DNA from 2 places in the Streptomyces sp. Edi2 genome. Region 2 is predicted to be linked to the other one. Evidence: riboswitches for the same ligand, from Rfam matches in the RefSeq annotation. Region 2 holds a riboswitch; the other holds the start of a gene.
What was found. Region 2 has a riboswitch for cyclic di-AMP ahead of ABR737_RS21560 (M23 family metallopeptidase). Riboswitches for the same ligand answer to the same signal wherever they lie in the genome.
Positions count from the first base shown of each region.

Region 1: it holds a riboswitch for cyclic di-AMP, as region 2 does, so the genes downstream of both, ABR737_RS34005 (M23 family metallopeptidase) here and ABR737_RS21560 (M23 family metallopeptidase) in region 2, are expected to answer to the same signal.

Region 1 is NZ_JBEJGX010000003.1:6,955,076-6,964,691, reverse strand. It holds gene ABR737_RS34030 (alkaline phosphatase family protein) at 1-259, opposite strand, end outside; gene ABR737_RS34025 (DUF5998 family protein) at 259-852, opposite strand; gene ABR737_RS34020 (bifunctional acetate--CoA ligase family protein/GNAT family N-acetyltransferase) at 891-3,926, opposite strand; gene ABR737_RS34015 (HPr family phosphocarrier protein) at 4,157-4,438, shown strand; gene ABR737_RS34010 (GntR family transcriptional regulator) at 4,673-5,362, opposite strand; gene ABR737_RS34005 (M23 family metallopeptidase) at 5,634-6,413, opposite strand; cyclic di-AMP (ydaO/yuaA leader) riboswitch at 6,426-6,581, opposite strand; gene ABR737_RS34000 (M16 family metallopeptidase) at 6,793-8,175, opposite strand; gene ABR737_RS33995 (M16 family metallopeptidase) at 8,214-9,554, opposite strand.
Region 2 is NZ_JBEJGX010000003.1:4,136,327-4,145,942, reverse strand. It holds gene ABR737_RS21575 (hypothetical protein) at 1-48, shown strand, start outside; gene ABR737_RS21570 (PP2C family protein-serine/threonine phosphatase) at 309-1,454, shown strand; gene ABR737_RS21565 (DUF2332 family protein) at 1,561-2,751, opposite strand; cyclic di-AMP (ydaO/yuaA leader) riboswitch at 3,044-3,190, shown strand; gene ABR737_RS21560 (M23 family metallopeptidase) at 3,202-4,368, shown strand; gene ABR737_RS21555 (aldo/keto reductase) at 4,626-5,582, shown strand; gene ABR737_RS21550 (hypothetical protein) at 5,682-5,984, opposite strand; gene ABR737_RS21545 (DUF397 domain-containing protein) at 6,074-6,283, opposite strand; gene ABR737_RS21540 (helix-turn-helix domain-containing protein) at 6,283-7,128, opposite strand; gene ABR737_RS21535 (ATP-binding protein) at 7,329-7,979, shown strand; gene ABR737_RS21530 (YDG/SRA domain-containing protein) at 8,056-9,444, opposite strand; gene ABR737_RS21525 (PrsW family intramembrane metalloprotease) at 9,612-9,616, opposite strand, start outside.

The DNA of each region.
Region 1 (9,616 bases), 2.8 Mb from region 2:
ACGTGCCCAGGAGCGAGGTGAGAAACGGCGCCTCCTCCGGGTGAGCCCGCAGCAGCTCCCAGCCGAGGCCGTCGATCAGGAAGACACAGGCACGGTCGGCGGGCGCCAGCTCCATCGAGGTGGCGAAGCCGGTCATGCCGAGCCCCGTGGCGATGGTGGGCAGCAGATCGGCGAGCGAGCCGGTGCCGTAGCGCGGCACGGGGGCGCCGAGCGGGTCGAGCGGTTCGGGTTCCGGCCAGGCGGGGGCGATGTGGACCATCAGCGGGGGGCCGGGGTGGCCGCGGTGGCCTCGGAGAGCGCCTGGGCGAAGGTGAGCGTCTCGCGCACCGAGTCCGGTCCGTCACCGGCCTCGCTGACCCGCAGCGAGAGGTCGTCGGCGGTGGAGGAGCCCGTGTAGCCGTGGTCCGCCTCGCAGTTGGGGTCGCCGCAGGCAGCGGGCTCCAGGTCCAGGCGGGCGACCGCGCCCCAGCCGATGGTGAGCACGACCTCGCGGGGCAGCCGGCCCGGCGTGTACGACTCGGGGTTGGCGACCACCCGGCTGAGCACCACGGAGGAGATCCGGCTCAGCTTGACGGATTCGGTGGAGGTGGTGGCGTACGGCGACGGGGAGGTGGCGTCGGCGGCCTGCTCGTCGGTGTGGCTGACGATGAAGCGGGTGCCGGTCAGGACCAGGACCGTGACATGGCGGCGGACCTCGTTGGCGTCGAAGGTCGTCTCCTGGTGGACGAGGTACGACGTCACGGGCTCGCCGCCGACCGCGGCCTGCACCGCCTCGGCCACGAGCGTCGGGTAATAGCCGCTGCGCTCGATCGCCGCGCGCAGCCCCTGGGTCGTCGTACCGGTCTTAGCCATGGGGTCCATCTTACGGGGCGTACCGGGCCGCGAGAGCCTCAGTAGACGGGCAGCCGGCGGGGGCCGAGGTCAGTGGTGGCGGGGGCCCGGGCCAGACGTACGGTCGCCCCCAATACGGAGAGGCCGTTGGCGGCGACGACGACCGGTTCGAGGTCGACGCCGACGACCTCGGGGTGGTCGTCGACGAGCCGGGAGACGCGCAGCAGCACCTCGGCCAGTGCCGCGGTGTCCACGGGCTGGGAGCCGCGCCAGCCGAACAGCAGAGGGGCGGCGCGGATCGAGCGGATCTGCTCGGTGACGTCGCGGTCGGTGGCGGGGATGAGGCGGTGGGCGATGTCGCCGAGCAGCTGGGAGGGCGCCCCGGCCAGGCCGAAGGAGAGGACGGCGCCGGCGGCCGGGTCGATGGCGGCACGGATGACCGTGTCGACGCCGCGCGGCACCATCGACTGGACGACCGGGCGCAGCTCCTCCGGAGAGCCGAGGAAATCGGTCAATTCGGCGTAGGTACGGCGGAGTTCGTACTCACCGGCGATATCGAGACGGACCCCGCCGAGGTCGGCACGGTGACGCAGGTGGGGTGCGGTGGTTTTCAGGGCCACCGGATAGCCGAGGTGGGCGGCGGCGCGGACGGCGGTGTCCGGGTCGGGGGCCGGCAGGACGGGCCGGGTGTGGATGCCGTAGCGGGCGAGCAGGGCCTCGGCGTCCTGGAGCGGCACCGGGACGGAGCGGCCCGTGGGGGCGTCGGGGGTGAGCCGGTCGAGCAGGCGCTCGATGTCGGCGCCGGCCGCCGCCTCCTCGATGTCGTCGTATTCGGGCACCCGGCCGGGCTCGGCGGCCTCCCGGCGCCATGCGGCGTAGCGGACGGCCTCGGCCAGGGAGCGCACGGCGCGCTCGGCGGCCGGGTAGGCGGGGATGCGGAGCGGCGCCGGGCGGCGCTGCGGCGGGGTGGCGGCCTCGGCGTCACGGGCCGGGTCCGGTCGGCGAGCGGCGAGGGTGGGTGGCGGGCCTGGGGGGAGCGGGGGGCGTGAGCGGTTCGACGGGCCGTGCGGGGGATACGGGGGCTGCGGGGGATACGGGGGCTGGACGGACCAGGCGGAGGCGGGGATCGGACCAGCGGGGCGGACCGGCTCGTCCCGGGCGGGCGCCACGGGCTCGGGCGACTGCGCCGGTGCCGGTGCCGGTGCCGGTGCCGGTGCCGCAAGTGTCTCGGCCAGATCGTCCATGGCGAGGTGGACGACCGTCACCGGCTTCTCCGGATGCGCCTCGGCCGCCGTCCGCAGCGCGGCGGCAAGTACGGCGCCCTCGCTGTCGGCCGGGGAAACCGCGGCCCCCTCCCCCACCCAGGGGATGGCCGTGACGACCACGGCATCGCAGCCGTCGCCGGACAGCGCCTCGGCGAGCGCGGCCCGGAAGTCGTCCGGTGTCGCCGCGGAGGGCAGTACACGGGGGCCCTGCGGGCGCAGCCCTTCGGTCAGGCAGGCGTCGTAGGCGAGCAGCGCCAGCGACTCGGAGTTGCCGAGGATGGCGATGCGCGGGCCGGCCGGCAGCGGCTGGGAGGCCAGCAGCAGACCGGCGTCGATCAGCTCCGTGACCGTGTCGACGCGGATCACGCCGGCCTGGCGCATCAGGGCGGCGACGGTGCTGTCGGGAACGCGGACCGTGGGCACGGCGTGGCCGGGCGGGGCCGTGCCGTTGTGCCGGGCCCCCTTGGCGACCACCACCGGTTTGACGGCGGCGGTGCGGCGGGCGAGCCGGGCGAATTTGCGCGGGTTGCCGATGGACTCCAGGTAGAGGATGACGACATCGGTGTCCGGGTCGTCGTACCAGTACTGGAGCAGGTCGTTGCCGGAGACATCGGCGCGGTTGCCGGCCGAGACGAAGGTGGAGATTCCGGCGATCCCGCCGTCACCGGGGCCGCGTGCATGCAGTCCGCTGAGCAGGGCGATACCGATGGCACCGGACTGGGTGAACAGGCCGATGTGGCCGGCGCCGGGCATCCGGGGGGCGAGAGAGGCGTTCAGGCGGACGTCGGTGGCGGTGTTGATCAGGCCGAAGGCGTTGGGCCCGATGAGCCGCATACCGTACGAGCGGGCCTGGCGGAGCAGGGCGCGCTGCCGTTCCCGGCCGTCCGGGCCGGCCTCGGCGTAACCGGAGGACAGGATCAGCACGCCCTGGACCCCGTGTTCGCCGCAGTCGCGGACCACGTCGGGGACGCTGTCCGCGGGGACGGCGATGACGGCGAGGTCCACCGGGTCGGCGATCTCCCGCAGCGCGCGGACGGCCGGCACCCCTTCGGGCTGCAGGCGCTGCATGTCTTCGGGGAAGGCGTGGTTGACGGCGTGTACCCGCCCCGTGAAGCCGGATTCCAGGAGGCTGCGCAGCGCGGTACGCCCGAGGCCGCCGGAGGCGCGGCCGGCTCCGATGACGGCGACCGAGCCCGGGGCGAGCAGCCGCTGTACGGAGCGGGCCTCGGCGCGCTGCTCACGGCCACGCATCACGGCCATGGACTGCTCGGTCGGCTCGAGATCGAACTCCAGGCGGACCACACCGTCTTCGAAGGTGCGCTCGTGGGTGTAGCCGGCGTCCGTGAAGACCTTGATCATCTTGGAGTTCGCGGGGAGCACTTCGGCGGCGAACCGGCGGATGCCTCGCTCGCGGGCGACGGCCGCGATGTGCTCCAGGAGGGCGGAGGCCACGCCGCGGCCCTGGTGGGCGTCCTGGACGAGGAAGGCGACCTCGGCCTGGTCGTCCTCGGGGCTCTTGGCGGGCAGCCCCTGCTCGTTGATCCGGTCGTAGCGGACGGTGGCGATGAACTCGCCGCCGACGGTGGCGGCGAGCCCTACCCGGTCGATGTAGTCGTGGTGGGTGAAACGGTGCACATCGCGGTCGGACAGGCGCGGGTAGGGAGCGAAGAAGCGGTAGTACTTCGACTCGTCCGAGACCTGTTCGTAGAAGGAGACCAGCCGCTCGGCGTCGTCGGGGGTGATGGGGCGGATCCGCGCCGTGCCACCGTCACGCAGCACCACGTCGGCTTCCCAGTGGGTCGGGTACGCGTGGTCCTGCGGCTTCTGCATGCGGACAGCGTACGACCGGCCACCGACAACCGGCTCGGCGCGCGTACGCTCGGGGTGCGGGGCAAGCTGAGGATGCCGTACGGACGTACACTCCGGCGCTCCGGGCGGCCTGCCGGACCTCCCCTGGGGAGACCAATGGCCGCAAAAGACCAGGACACAGGACTGCCCAGCACTCCCGGCAGCGTGAGAGACTGGTCTAGACAACAGTCACGACTTTGAAGGGCAACACCATGGCAGAGCGCCGCGTCAATGTCGGTTGGGCCGAGGGCCTGCACGCCCGCCCCGCGTCGATCTTCGTCCGTGCGGCCACCGCCTCCGGCGTCCCCATGACGATCGCCAAGGCTGATGGCAACCCCGTCAACGCGGCCTCTATGCTCGCGGTCCTGGGCCTGGGTGCCCAGGGTGGTGAGGAGATCGTGCTGGCCTCCGACGCCGAGGGCGCCGAGGAAGCACTCGACCGTCTGGCCAAGCTCGTCGCCGAAGGCCTCGAGGAGCTTCCCGAGACCGTCTGAGCCCCCCAGGATTTGAGCTGCGGCGGCCCCGGATTGAGGAGACGGTTCCTTTATATCGGGAGCGCAAGAAAAAGCGTGCGCTATTCCATTCTTCAGACTCCACACCTATGGCAACACGCATGCCGGCGCAGCACCCATGGCGGCACACATGCACACTGAATACCGGCGGGGAGGAATACGCAATCTCACACCCCCGGGATCCCATTCCGCACTTCTTTGTATACGGGGCGATTGTTAAGGGCGGGCACGGGCCGTGTTGACGGGCGGTTTCGGATCCCTCACGCCTGTCTTGGCAGGGCGCCGGAGCCGGTACACCGGGAGTGAGCGCTCGACATGAGCCGCCATCAGGGCACGGGCCCGTTCCGCATCCCCCCGGGCCACCGCGTCCAGCACCGCGCCGTGTTCCTCCCACGACTCACTCGTGCGGGCGGGCAGTTCCACGGCATACATCCACTCGATCTTGCGCCGCAGCTGGGTCAGCAGCGCCGTCAGACTGGGGCTGCCGGCTGCCTGGGCCAGCGTCTCGTGGAACCAGTCGTCCAGTTGGCGCAGATCCGCCGGGCTGCCGTGACGCGCCCGCTCACGGCCGAGCCGTACCAGGCCGCGGAGCACCTTGAGGTGAGCCGGGCTACGGCGGACGGCCGCGCGGGCGGCCCCCAGCGGCTCCAACAGGGCGCGGACGTCGAGGAGATCGGCGGCATCCTGCTCGGTGGGCTCGGCGACGCAGGCGCCCGCGTGGTGGCGGGTGGTGACAAACCCTTCGGACTGCAGGGTTCGCAGCGCTTCACGGACCGGCACCCGGGAGACGCCGTACCGGGCCGCAAGGATCTCTTCGATCAGCCGGCTCCCCGGCGCCAGCGCACCGGAGACAATGTCATCGCGAATCGCCGTGCACACCGCATGAGCGGAAATATGGCCTCGCATCTTCCGTGCCTCCGCCGTAATCCCCTGGAAACGCCGCCGGTCGGCGACTTTTCCGTGACTCTATTCGACGGGAACGCCTTTTCGGCGGGCTCCGCTTATTCATGGAAATTTTTTGGCCGGAAGTTGGCCGGGAGGGGGACGGCGTATCCCTCTGCACACCGACCGCGGCGCCGGATACGCCGAAGCCCCGGCCGTGGGGCCGGGGCTTCGGCGGATGCTCGGTCCGGTGCCGCGCGGCCCGGTGAGGAGCGCGCTCAGGCGAGGCGGAAGGTCAGACGTTGACGCCGTGCGAGTGCAGGTACGCGACCGGGTCGATGTCCGAGCCGTAGTCGGCGCCGGTACGGGCCTCGAAGTGGAGGTGCGGGCCGGTGGCGTTGCCGGTGGCGCCGGAGAGGCCGATCTGCTGGCCCGGGGTGACGTGCTGGCCGACCGAGACGCCGAGCGACGACAGGTGACCGTACTGGGTGTACGTACCGTCGTTCATCTTGATCACGATGTTGTTGCCGTACGAGCCGCCCCAGCCGGCCTCGACGACGGTGCCCGTGCCGACGGCGTGGACGGAGGTGCCGGAGGCGGCGTGAAAGTCGATGCCGGTGTGGCTGCCCGAGGACCACAGGCCGCTGGAGGCCTTGTACGAGGTGGACACGTAGGAGTCGGCCACGGGGGCGACGAAGGTGTTGAGGCGCTTGCGCTCCGCCTCGCGGGCGGCGCGCTCCTTGGCCTTGCGGGCGGCCTCGACGCGCCGCTTGGCCTCCTCGGCCTGCTTCTTGGCCACGGCCTCGGCCTTCGCCTTCGCCGCCGCGGTCTCCGCTTCGGCCTGCTGCGCGTCGGCCTGGGCCGCGACGTGGTTGGCGAGCTCGTCACCGAGCACGACGGCGTGCTGCAGACCGGTGTCCTGGGTGCGGGCCTCGTCCGTGGCCGCCAGCGCCGGCGAGGCCACGGAGGCGACCACGCCGCCGGCCGCGAGGGTGGCTATGCCGGCGATGTGGCGGGTCGTCCGCACGGGGCGGCTCGTACGACGGTGCTTCCCGGTGGCACGGATGAACGCCATGTACTGGCTTGTCCTTTCCCTCCTTCTCGCCTACCGGGTTAGCTGACGGGTTCGGAGCAGGAAGGTCTCCTACGGGCTCCTCCGGAGGGGAGTCCGATTCACCCCAAGGGACTCTGGGTCCCCGGTTCCCCTGGCTCGCGCCGTACGGGGATTCGGCGATGACTGTCCGGTGCCACGGTTGTGGCGGACTTGTGACGAACAGCCGGACCGACGCTAAACGGGGCAACTTTCAATCGGCAAACAGATCCGCTTTTTTGTGCGGGATGCCACAAGAACCGAGGCACCGGCCGCAATAAACCGGACATACAGCAACTCCCGTGGCAGACCATCGCCACGGGAGTTGCTTTGTCGATATGTGACCTTCCGTCACACGGCGGTACTAGCCGCCGACGACTGTCACCTCACCGATGCCCAGCGCCTTGACGGGCTCGGCGATCTGCGCCGCATCGCCCACCAGGACCGTCACCAGCCGGTCCACGGGGAAGGCGTTCACGGCCGCCGCGGTCGCCTCGACCGTGCCGGTCTCCGCGAGGCGGACGTACAGCTGCGCCTGGAAGTCGTCCGGCAGGTGCTGCTCCACCTGGTCGGCGAGGGTGCCGGCAACGGCTGCCGCGGTCTCGTACTTCAGCGGCGCGACCCCGACGAGGTTCTGTACGGCGACATCCCGCTCGTCGTCCGTCAGCCCCTCTGCCGCGAGGGTGCGCAGCACGTTCCACAGGTCGTCGAGCGCCGGGACGGTGGAGGCGGTGTCCACCGACCCGCTGATGGCGAGCAGCGAGGCACCCGTGGCCCCCTCGGGGGACGTGGGAGCGGTGGAACGAAGCACCTGCCCGAAGGCACGCACCCCGTAGGTGTAGCCCTTCTCCTCGCGCAGCACACGGTCCAGACGGGAGGTGAGGGTGCCGCCCAGGCAGTACGTGCCGAGGACCTGCGCGGGCCACACCCGGTCGTGCCGGTCGGCGCCGATACGCCCGATGAGCAGCTGCGTCTGGACGGCGCCGGGGCGGTCCACGATCACCACGCGGCCGGTGTCATCGCCGACGATCGGCGAGGCCTTCAGCGGCTCGGCCGACGAGCCGCTCCACGCACCGAGCGTCTCGGCGAGCACGGCGTCCAGGTCGACCCCGGTGAAGTCACCGACGATGACGGCGGTGGCCGTGGCGGGCCGTACATGGGCGTCGTAGAAGGCGCGGACGGCCGCGGCATCGACGCGTCCGACGGTCTCCTCGGTGCCCTGGCGCGGCCGTGACATACGGGATGTGGCCGGGAACAGTTCCTTGGACAGCGCCATCGCCGCGCGCCGGGCCGGGTTGGCGAGCTCGTGCGGGATCTCGTCGAGACGGTTGCGCACCAGCCGCTCGACCTCGCTCTCCGGGAAGGCGGGCGTACGCAGCGCGTCGGCGAGCAGGACGAGTGCACGCGGCAGCCGGGACGCCGGCACCTCGAGGGAGACCCGTACACCGGGGTGGTCGGCGTGCGCGTCCAGGGTGGCGCCGCAGCGCTCCAGCTCGGCGGCGAACTCCTCCGCGTCGTGCTTGTCGGTGCCCTCGGACAGGGCGCGCGCCATGATCGTGGCGACGCCGTCCAGGCCCTCGGGCTCTGCCTCCAGCGGGGCGACGAGGTTGATCTCTACGGCGACGACCTGCTGGCCGGGGCGGTGGCTGGTCAGGAGGGTGAGCCCGTTGGGCAGTTGGCTGCGGTCGGGGGCCGGGAAGGCCCACGGCCTGGGCGCGCCGCCCTGGGGCTGCGGGTGAAAGTCCATGCTGCTCACGGGGGAATCGGCGTGGGTGGTGGCGTCGCTCACTGGTCCGCCTCCCCTTCCTCGGTGTCGGCGGCGTCGGTCGGCTCGGTGGGCTCGTAGACGAGCACCGCGCGGTTGTCGGGGCGCAGCCGGGCCTTGGCGACCGCCTGCACCTCCTCGGGAGTGATGTCCAGAACGCGCTGCACGGCGGTCAGCGCCAGCTGCGGGTCGCCGAACAGGACAGCGAAGCGGCACAGTTCGTCGGCGCGGCCGCTGACCGTGGCCAGCCGGTCCAGCCATTCGCGCTCCAGCTGGGCCTGTGCCCGCTCCATCTCCTCCGGGGTCGGTCCCTCAGCGGCGAAGCGGGCCAGCTCCTCGTCGACCGCGCGCTCGATGCCGGGGACCTCCACGCCGCCGGACGTCTTCACGTCCAGCCAGCCCAGCGAGGGTGCGCCGGCCAGCCGCAGCAGGCCGAAGCCGGCCGCCACGGCGCTGCGGTCGCGGCGCACCAGCCGGTTGTACAGGCGGGAGGACTCGCCGCCGCCCAGGACGGTCAGCGCGAGGTCGGCGGCGTCCGCCTCACGGGTGCCGTCGTGCGGCAGGCGGTAGGCCGCCATCAGGGCCCGGGCGGGCACGTCCTCCTCGACGACCTCGCGCAGCTCGCCGCCGATGACGTCGGGAAGCGTGCCGTCCCGCGGCGCCTGCTTGCCGTCGTGCGCGGGGATCGAGCCGAAGTACTTCTCGACCCAGGCCAGCGTCTGCTCGGGGTCGATGTCGCCCACGATCGACAGGACGACGTTGTTGGGCGCGTAGTACGTCCGGAAGAACGCCCGCGCGTCCTCCAGGGAGGCCGCGTCCAGATCGGCCATCGACCCGATGGGGGTGTGGTGGTACGGGTGGCCCTCGGGGTACGCCATGGCCGTCAGCTTCTCGAAGGCCGTGCCGTAGGGGACGTTGTCGTAGCGCTGGCGGCGCTCGTTCTTGACGACGTCGCGCTGGTTCTCCATGGACTCGTCGTCGAGCGCGGTCAGCAGCGAGCCCATCCGGTCGGCCTCCAGCCAGAGCGCGAGCTCCAGCTCGTGGGCGGGCATGGTCTCGAAGTAGTTGGTGCGCTCAAAGCTCGTGGTGCCGTTGAGCGAACCGCCGGCGCCCTGCACCAGCTCGAAGTGGCCGTTGCCCTTCACCTGCGCGGAGCCCTGGAACATCAGGTGCTCGAAGAGGTGAGCCAGGCCCGTACGGCCCTTGACCTCGTGGCGGGAGCCGACGTCGTACCACAGGCAGACCGCTGCGACCGGCGTCAGGTGGTCTTCGGAGAGCACCACGCGCAGGCCGTTGGCCAGCCGGTGCTCGGTTGCTGTCAGGCCGCCGGAGCCGGCTTGTTCTGTGGCCGTGTGACCCATGGGCATGTACGTCCCTTCGATCCGCTTGCGAGGAAGTTCTGTCACTGTATGCAAGCGCGTCG
Region 2 (9,616 bases):
GCCGTCATCGGCGAGTTCCCCGAACAGGTGTGGCGTTGGCCGGAGTGAGAAGGCCGGAGGTTCGCTGAGGGGCCACAGCCCCTGAGGTCAGGCCCCGAGCTCTCGACACGGTCTCTTCGGATCCGGTGACCGCGCCCGTCATGTTCAACCGCAGGGGTGGGCTGCGGGGCCGACCTGGGCCCCGCCGTGACCCGTCCGGCCCCGGACGATTCGCCGACCGGCGCCGTAGCGGAAACGCTGGGGACGTCGACGCGGCCGCCACCACGGTGCTCGTACGGACGGGCGGGAGTGGGAAGAGGCCGGTGCGGATGCTCCAGGACGAAGCGCGCCCCAGGGACGACGGAGGGCGACAGGTGCGCCGCGGCCGGCGGCCGGAGCTGTCCGGCCGTCGCCTGGTGCGTCTGCTTCCCGCCCTCCTGATCGCCGGGGGCCTCGCCGTCGGTGTCGTCACGCCGGCCGGCTACACGGCCGCCCCCTTCTTCTGCGCCGCCCCGCTGATCGCCGGGTCGCTCTCGTCCCTGCGCGGTACCGCCCTCACGGCCCTGGCCGCGGTGCTCGGCGAGATCTGGGCCGTCACCTATCGCGGCGCCATCGAGGACTACCAGGAGTCCGTGGCGGAGAGCGCCATGGTCTTCGTGGTCGCCCTGCTGGCCCTCGGCCTCAACCGGTTCGTCCGAAGGAGCGATGCCCACCTGGCCTCCGTACGGGACATCTCGGAGGCCGCCCAGCGCGCCGTACTGCCCACGCCACCCGAACGGCTCGCCGGCCTCGGCGTCGCCGCCCGCTACGTGGGTGCGCTGGCGGATGCCCGGATCGGCGGCGACCTCTATGCGGTGCAGGACACCCCGCACGGCGTACGGCTGATCGTCGGCGACGTACGGGGCAAGGGGCTGGAGGCGGTGGAGGCCGCGGTGATCGTCATCGGTGCCTTCCGCGAGGCGGCGGAGCAGGAGACGACGCTGGAGGCGGTGGCGGGCCGGCTGGAGCGGGCGCTGCAACGCGAGGGCGGACGGCGCGCGGGGCTCGACCAGTTCGAGGGGTTCACCACTGCCGTCCTCGCCGAGATCCCCGCCAACGGGCAGTCCGTGCTGCGCGTGCTCAACCGCGGCCATCCGTCCCCGCTGCTGCTCACCGTGGACGGCGGGCTGCGTGAGCTGGTGCCCGCGGTGCCGGCGCTGCCGCTCGGCATGAGCGAGGTGGCGAGCTGGCCGGACCGGTCGGACGAAACGTTCTTCCCCGCCGGCGCCCTGCTGCTCTTCTTCACCGACGGGGTGACCGAGGCCAGGGACCTGCTGGGCCGCTTCTACCAGCCGGCGAGCAGGCTGCGCGGCCGTCGTTTCCCGGGCCCGGACGCCCTCCTGGACACGCTCGTCGAGGATGTCGCACGGCATACGGGCGGCGCACCGGCCGACGATATGGCCCTGTTGGCGGTGCAGCGGCCGATGAGGACATGAGGCGGCGTAGCCCCGGCACGGCTCGCCATGCCCTGCGGCAGGCCGTGGAGCAGCTGCTACCGGCCGGCTAGTACGGCCGTTGCTACGGCCGCTGCTACGGCAGGCCCTACGCCACGCCCTCCGTCCCCGGGAGCCGGTGCAGGCTCTCACCGTGCGGGCCGGTGAGCGCGACCGGGCGCTCGTCCAGGGCGAGGGTCAGCAGCCGCGCGTCGTCCGGGTGCGGCGAACGGCGCGCCGGCGCGGGGATCCAGGGCAGGACGGAGGGGTGCTCGTGGGAGACCCAGTGCCCGCCGCCGGGCCGTCCGCGCAGCAGCGACCGTACGAGATACGCGAACTCCTCGCGGCGAGCGGGCGCGAGGCCGGCCAGCGCGGCGCTGTGGAAGATGACCAGCGTGGCCTCGGGCGGCGCCTCGGCGGCGAGCGCGGGCAGCTCGTGGAGCAGATCGCCGCGCACCATCCGTGGCCGCGGCGCCGGCCGCACCGCCTCGACGGCCGCGGACAGCCGTGCGGCGCGCTCCCCGTCGCCCGGCCATACGAGCGCCTGCAGCCAGCGCAGATCGTCCGGTTCGGCGGCCGGGTCGAGCGGGTCGAGACCGATACCGGCCCGCCAGACGATCCGAGGCATCCGGTCCCGGCCGGGCAGCTCGTCGGCCGTCCACCCCGTGCGGCACTCCAGCACCAGCGGACTCTCCGGCGCGCCCGCCTCTGCCACTGCCTCTGCCTCTGGCGCTGCCTCTGGCGCTGCCTCCGGCGCTGCCTCGGGGAGACGGGTGCCGCGTCCCCCGTCGTCCTCGTACCGGCACAGGTAGCGGTAGCGATAGCGGTCGGGATGCAGACACAGCCCCGCCGACGTGCCGACCTCCAGCAGCGCCAGCGGCTGCGGCAGGCGGGCGAGCAGCGGCAGCAGCGTCGCGCAGTGGGCCGGTTCATCGGTCCGGGACGAGCGCTGCATGATCACCGCACGCACCTCGTTCCAGTGCCGTACCGTCCACTCGCGCCAGCGGCCGTACGCCGTTTCGCCGCGCGGCCCCAGTTCGGCGTGCGGGCCGTCGAGATAGCGGACGGCGGCGAGCACGAGCTCCGGCTGCTGTGCGCCGCCGGCCGGCAGCGACCCCGACAGCAGATCGCAGAGCTCCGGATCCTGGCTGATCCGCGCGCTCAGCTCCTCGTGCGCCGCGGACCGCCCCCGCGCCTGACGCCAGGAGAACTCCCGGTACCGCTCCGCCAGCCCCCAGGTGCCGGCAACGGCGCGCGCGACGTGACGGGTGTTTCCGGTGTTCCCGACGTTGACGGCCATGATCCGACGTTACTGCTCTCACGTTCCGTAACCGAGGGGCACCCCTCCGCATAACAACTGGTGCACAATCGCCGCGAGATCGTTTAGGGGTGGGCGGTCAACTCGCCCGGTTTGTGGCCGTGCTGGCCGAAAAAGTCCCCACCAGAGCTCCCGCGAAGCCGCTACGAAATCCCGGGAAGGCTTGGAATTCGCCTGCGTTCTCTATTACTGTCCGATAACGCAGCGCGGTCGTCCCAGCCGTCGCAAGAGGCGGCACCGTGCGCAGACGCCGAATCCCGCACGCGCTTTTCACGCACCTCCAGCACCTCGAACTGCACCAAGGGAACCGGGGAACCACTTCCTTGGGGTGAATCGGACGCTCTCCGCCAGCGGGCGCCCGTAGGAGACCTTCCTGCTCCGAACCCGTCAGCTAACCCGGTAGGCGAGAAGGAAGGAAAGGAGAGCGCCCCCGTGGCGTCCAACAAGCCTGCCCCCGAGGGTCCGTCCGCCTACGACCTCGATGACCGAGGCGCCTTCCCGGGCCCCGGTGATGCGGACAACATCAACGACGGACCGTGGGAGGAATGGAATCCCACCGAGGATTCCGTCCGCTCGGTCCGCGGCAAGCACCGGGTGGCCAAGCAGCGTGGCGGCGGGCTCGCCCGCGGTGGCACGGTCCTGGGCGTCGGCGTCATCGCGGCGGTCGGTGCCGGCGGAATGGCCACGGCCGAGGGCCGCCCTCCGGTTCCGATCTCGATGCCCGACGTCGGCGGAATGGCCGACGACCTCGCCGACAAGCTGCCGGACGCCAAGTCGCTCCCCGGCGTCGGTGACCTCATATCGGACGCGGGCACGGACTCGGACGCGGATGCGGCCTCGGGCCCGGACTCCGCCGCGGCCGGCAACGCGGCCCCGGGAGCCGGAACGGACGAGGCGGCCACTCCGGCCGCCACCGGGCCCTTCACCCAGGTCACCCGGACGGGCTCGGGCGCGGACGTCGGCGAGGCGCTGCGCAGCCGCATCCTCCAGCAGGCCGACGCGCAGCAGGGCGCCGCCGAGCAGGAGGCCCGTGAGGCCGCCGAGCACGCCGCTTTCCAGACAGCCGAGAAGGCAGCCGACGCCCACCAGAAGTCGGCCGAAAAGGCCGCAGCAGCCAAGAAGGCGGCCGAGTTGGAGGCCAAGCGCGAGGCCGAAGAAGCGGCCCGTCAGAAGGCGGAGGCCGCCCGCCTCGCCAAGCTCGCGAAGAACTTCATCGCTCCCGTCTCCTCGTTCACGCTCACCGCGAGCTTCGGCCAGGCCGGCGACCGCTGGGCCGCGGACCACACCGGGCAGGACTTCGCCGCGCCGACCGGCACTCCCGTCAAGGCCGTGCACTCCGGCACCATCACCCAGGCCGGCTGGGCCGGCTCGTACGGCTACCGCATCGTCCTCACCCTCGACGACGGCACCGAACTCTGGTTCTGCCATCTGTCCTCGATGGTGAAGACCTCCGGCAAGGTCAGCACCGGCGATGTCATCGGCCGCGTCGGCGCCACCGGCAATGTCACCGGCCCGCACCTCCACCTGGAGGTGCGCCCCGACGCCGGCGATCCGATAGACCCCATGCCGTGGCTGCGCGATCACGGCATCGACGTGTGACGCATGGTCTTCGGCGTGTGACGCGGGGCATCGGCGTGTGACGCGCCACCGGCGTGCGCGGTACGGCATCGGCGTGTGCGGTACGGCATCGGCGTGTGACGCGCCACCGGCGTGTGCGGTACGGCACCGGTGTGTGACACATGGCCCCAACGGGCGTATGCCGGACGGAAGTTGGCGTCCGGGGGCGTCGCGGGGCGCCGGAGGCGTCCGGGGGAGCGGAAGGAATAACTCCGCTCCCCCGGACGTTGCCACCACACATGACCGCGACACACACCCCCCGAAATCGTCAGTCCCTCGGCTCGCTCTCGGTCTCCCCGCTGTCGCTCGGCGGCAACGTCTTCGGCTGGACGGCCGACGAGAGCGAATCCTTCGCCGTGCTCGATGCCTACGTCGCGGGTGGCGGCAACTTCATCGACACCGCCGACGTCTACTCGGCCTGGGTCCCCGGCAACAAGGGCGGCGAATCCGAGACCGTCCTCGGCAACTGGCTGGCCGCCCGCGGCAACCGCGACGAGGTCGTCATCGCCACCAAGGTCGGTGCCCACCCGGACTTCAAGGGCCTGTCCGCCGCCACCATCAAGTCCGCGGTCGATCTCTCCCTCTCCCGTCTGCGCACCGACTACATCGACCTCTACTACACCCACTACGACGACGAATCGGTCGAGGTCGGGGAGTTCCTTACCGCCCTCGACGACCTCGTCCGGGCCGGCAAGGTCCGCGAGATCGCCGCGTCCAACATCTCGGCGAAGCGCCTGGAGGAGTCCCTGGCCTTCTCCGCCCGCGAGGGCCTGGCCCGCTACGTCGCCCTCCAGCCGCACTACAACCTGGTCTCCCGCGACACCTACGAGGGCGAACTCGCCGACGCAGCCGCCCGCCACGGCCTCGCCGCGGTCCCGTACTACGCCCTCGCCTCCGGCTTTCTGACCGGCAAGTACCGCCCGGGAACCACCGTCGACAGCGCTCGCTCCGGCGGCGCGGCCAAGTACGCCGGCACCGACCGGGGCCGGCGCGTCCTCCAGGCCCTCGACACCGTCTCCGCCGCCCACGAGGCCGAGCCGGCCACCGTCGCCCTCGCCTGGCTCGCCGCCCAGCCCACCGTCGCGGCCCCCATCGCCAGCGCCCGGACGGTGGAGCAGCTGCCGGCGCTGCTGGCGGTGGGCGACCTGACGCTCACGGAGGCGGAACTGAGGCTTCTGAACGAGGCTTCTGCCTGAACCACCTGAGAGGCGGGGAGGGGGCGGGCCCAGGGAGTGGCGGGCCGGGGAGGCGGGCCACTCCCTGGGCCCGCCCCCTCCCCACGCCCTGCTCCCGCTCTACTTCCGGCGGTCGACCGCCACCCACGACGCCAGCGCCACCCCACCCGCCACCGCAAACACCGAAGGCCAGGCCCCGATCTTCTTGGCCAACGGATGCGACCCGGCAAACGCCGCCACGTACGCCCCACTCAGCGCCGCCGCCGTCGCGTTCCCCGCCTTCTCCTGCCATCCCTTGGCCGCCACCGCCCCGGCCACAGCCAGCGCCACCCCGCCAAGCGGCCGCTTCTTGGTCCAGCGGGCGGTGGCGTAGCCGCCTACCAGGCCGGTTGCTGCGATCACACTCGTCGGTACGCCGGCCATCACGGAAACCTCCACATCAGGGGACAACTGTGACGACCCTACGTGGAGAGTCCATGGGACTCGGACGTTGCTCTGTGTGATGCACCGCGCTAGGCGCGGACGTTCCAGTCCGGGTGCTGCACGCAGGCGACGAAGTCCTGCCATGCCCCGCAGGTGAAGTTGAGTATCTGGCCGCCGGGAACCTTCGTGTCTCGGACCAGGACGGTGGATCCGTCGGGTGTCGCCGTCGCTATGCAGTTGCCGCCAGAGCCGTTGCTGTAGCTGCTCTTGTGCCAGACGAGAGGCGCTGTGTGAGTCATCAGGTGAGTCCTTGCATCGCTTCGGTAATGAGGGCACTGGACTGTTGCGGACTCAAGGACAGTGCCCGCAAGTTGTCGAATGCCTTTGCATACTGCGCGATGTCGCTGGGTTGCTCCAGATAGACAGCATCTGTCAGGCCATCGCGATAGACGATGTCCGGGTCCTCTTGCTCAGGGAACCCCAACATCGTGTACGCCCCTGTTGCCGGGTAGCTACCCGAGTTGAACGGCAGTACCTGGACCGTGACGTTCTTCGACTGCGCCATCTTCAGCAAGCGTTCGAACTGGGCCTGCATCACCTCCCGGCTCCCGATCGCATGCCGCAAGACGCTCTCGTGCAGGATCGCCCACAAATCTGGTGCCTGAGGAGCGGTGAGGAGTGCCTGTCGCTCCATGCGCACGGCGATCATCTGCTCGACGTCGTCTGGACTTGGCTGGGCCGTAGCGTGGTGGAGCTCCCTGGCGTAATCCGCGGTCTGTAGTAGCCCAGGCACGAACTCGGCCTCGTAGGTCCGCAAGCTGCAGGCTGCCTGTTCAAGGCCGACGTATACGGAGAACCAGGTGGGTACGGCGCTGCCGTACGCGTGCCACCAACCCCGCATCTTGGAGTGCTTGGCAAGGTCCTTGAGGAGTTCGCGTAGCTCGTCAGTGGTGTTGTAGAAGCGGCACAGCGCCTCAATGTCTGACGGCTGGACGCGCCCTTGGCCGGTCTCCATGCGGTTGACCTTGGATCCGCTCCAGTCCAGCGACTCGCCCACCTGGTTGCAGGTGAGTCCGTGGTCCTCACGGAGCTTCTTCAGCTCGATCGCAAGTCGGCGACGACGAGCGGTGGGCGAACCGGCCACGGCAACTCTCCTTGTTTTGGCGGGCGTTCATTCTTGCTGCGAGAGCAGGTACGGGCCAATCACTCGATAGAGCGAATCCCGCTGTGCACATTGCATGAAGGGATACGCGCTGCCACTATCGCACCCAGAGGAACTGAGAGTCATCACCTGATGGCCAGACGTGACGTCGGGGTCGTGGGCAAGCAAAGGAGCTGGGCCAGATGAATGCCACCCACCGCATGTCGAGTACGGAGTGGGTCCACCCCTTCACCGCGAGGCCGGCAGGGGTGGCCGAGTTACGCCGTCTGACGAGCCTCTACCTCGAACGGTGGGGACTTTCGGGAGTGGTTGATGCGGCGCAGCTCTGCGTCAGCGAGCTGGCCACCAACGTCATCAACCATGTAGGTGAAGGGGCTGCCGCTGTCCTGTCGGTCATGGTGAGGGATGCGCATCTGCGCATTTCCGTTCGGGATGCGGAGAGTGGTCGGTTCCCAAGGCTCCTGGGTGTCGCGCCTACCTCGGAAACTGGGCGAGGGCTGGGCCTGGTGGCGGCCATGGCGGACCGTTGGGGAGTGACGGCTGCCGCGCACGGCAAAACCACCTGGTGTGAGATCAGTGCATCGTGCACGGCTCAGGTCCGAGGCGCGGACGGCCCGCAATCTCCGGGAGCAGAAGTACCCCCGTCCTCCAGTCAGGGCATGCCGGGTCGGGCAACCCAAGGACGGCCGCTGCACTTCGTTACCCAGGAGGCGGCGGCTGTCGGTCTCATTGCTGAAGTCCTTCGTTGGCTACAGGCGCAGGGGCGTGATCCCGATACGGTTCTCGACTATGCGCAAATGTTCTTCGAGGGTGAGTGCGGCGTCGCGGGTTAGGGGTGATGACGGGGCGGCGCTGATGGGGGCGTACCCCCTCTCTCGCAAATGGATGCCAGGGAGGGGGTATGGAAAGCTATTCGGTCGGGACGTTTATGTTTTCGTGGTGGTCTCGGTGATACGCGAGGTATTTGGCGTTTATGACATGTCCGGGGATCTCGCGTAGTTGGTAGGTTCGAGGTTCGGAGCCTCGTTGCGTAACGGAACGGTCATCGTTAATGATCAGCATTCCGAAGTCGAAGGCCGTGTGGTGGTTTGGGCACAGGCATAGAACGTTATCGATCTCATCGGGGCCGTCGTGCGGGTGACCGAGTGGCTTAATGTGTGCAGCTTCAGCGTAGGCGCCCGTAGGGGTTTCAATGCGCAGTCCGCATACTTGGCAAGCGTATGCGTGGATCTTCTTTACGTAGTCGGCTACCTTGGTGCTTCGGATGATGCGCTGGGTGGAGGTTTCCTTGCGGCCGGGGGTGGCATTGCCAGCCGGGAAGGAGCGCGTGATGTTCGTGGCGGCCTGTTTGTCGACGGAGCCGATGGCGCGGAGTCGATAGCGCCATACGAGGAAGTTCGATTCGCCGCGTTGGGACCAGCACTCCTCTACTCGGTAGAGGCCGTCGTACCGGAGTCCAGCAGCTGGCGAGTGTCGACGGTCACCGCCCGAGCCGCGAATCACGCGCACAGGTGCCCCAGTGGAGTAGCTGGTGACCAACGCTGCATTTCCTAGGGTCAGTTCCTGATCTTTGCATTGCTTCTTCGTTTTCTCGTCTCGCCCCCCTTGCCCCGTGTAGATTATTTCGTCGCCATAGTCTTCATCGTCTTCGTAACCTCCGGATACGACGATGGACTCGGCGCCGCTCGCTCGCGTTCCGCAGATTCCGGCCATGGTGGGACGGTGGACCCTTGCTCGTGCCAGTGTCCGCCGCCTCTTGAAGGTATCCCCGACGCGTACGTGGGGAGGGGCGCCGAATCCGTCAAATTCCTTCGCCGGGAGCCCTGCTTCCAGAAGCAGCAGATCAAGGCGATGGTCCTGGAAGTATTGTTCGTGAAGCAGCTTTACTGCATCCCGACACAGATCCTTATCTGAGGCGAGCTGTTCGTGCAGCGAGGTCTCCAGCCCGGCCTCGGGTGTTTGCTCGGCAAGCCATGTAACTGCGTCAGGATCCCTGGAGTCTGGTGCCTCGTCATTCGTGCCGAGAATCTCCCAGAAGGGGAATTGGTGCAACTCTAGAAAAGTGCTCTCGGGTGTCGGGTGTGAATCTATGGTGTCGTATTCGGTAAGCATGGCCCGAAGGTCTGTCTTTGCCTTGTTCCATGAGGTGAGGCGGTCTGCACCTTCGGCCGCACGGCTGATCGCCCAGAGGAGCGCGATGGGCTGATCCCTCGATGGTTCACCTGACGGGCGATGGAGAGGCAGGGAGGCAAGCGCCTCCATGAAGCGAGTAGCACGTTCCTGCTGGGGCTCGGACAACTTGGTGTTTCCCTCGATCTCAGGTGTGGGTGGACCATGCATAAACCAGGGCTAGTTGCCCAGTACAGATGGTTCGTACACCACTGTCGAGGGAGATAGGGGTCGTTGCGGACAGCGGAGCATCGGCCTGGGGGAGCGGTTGTGGTCGGGCCTGGCTAGAGCAGACGTCATC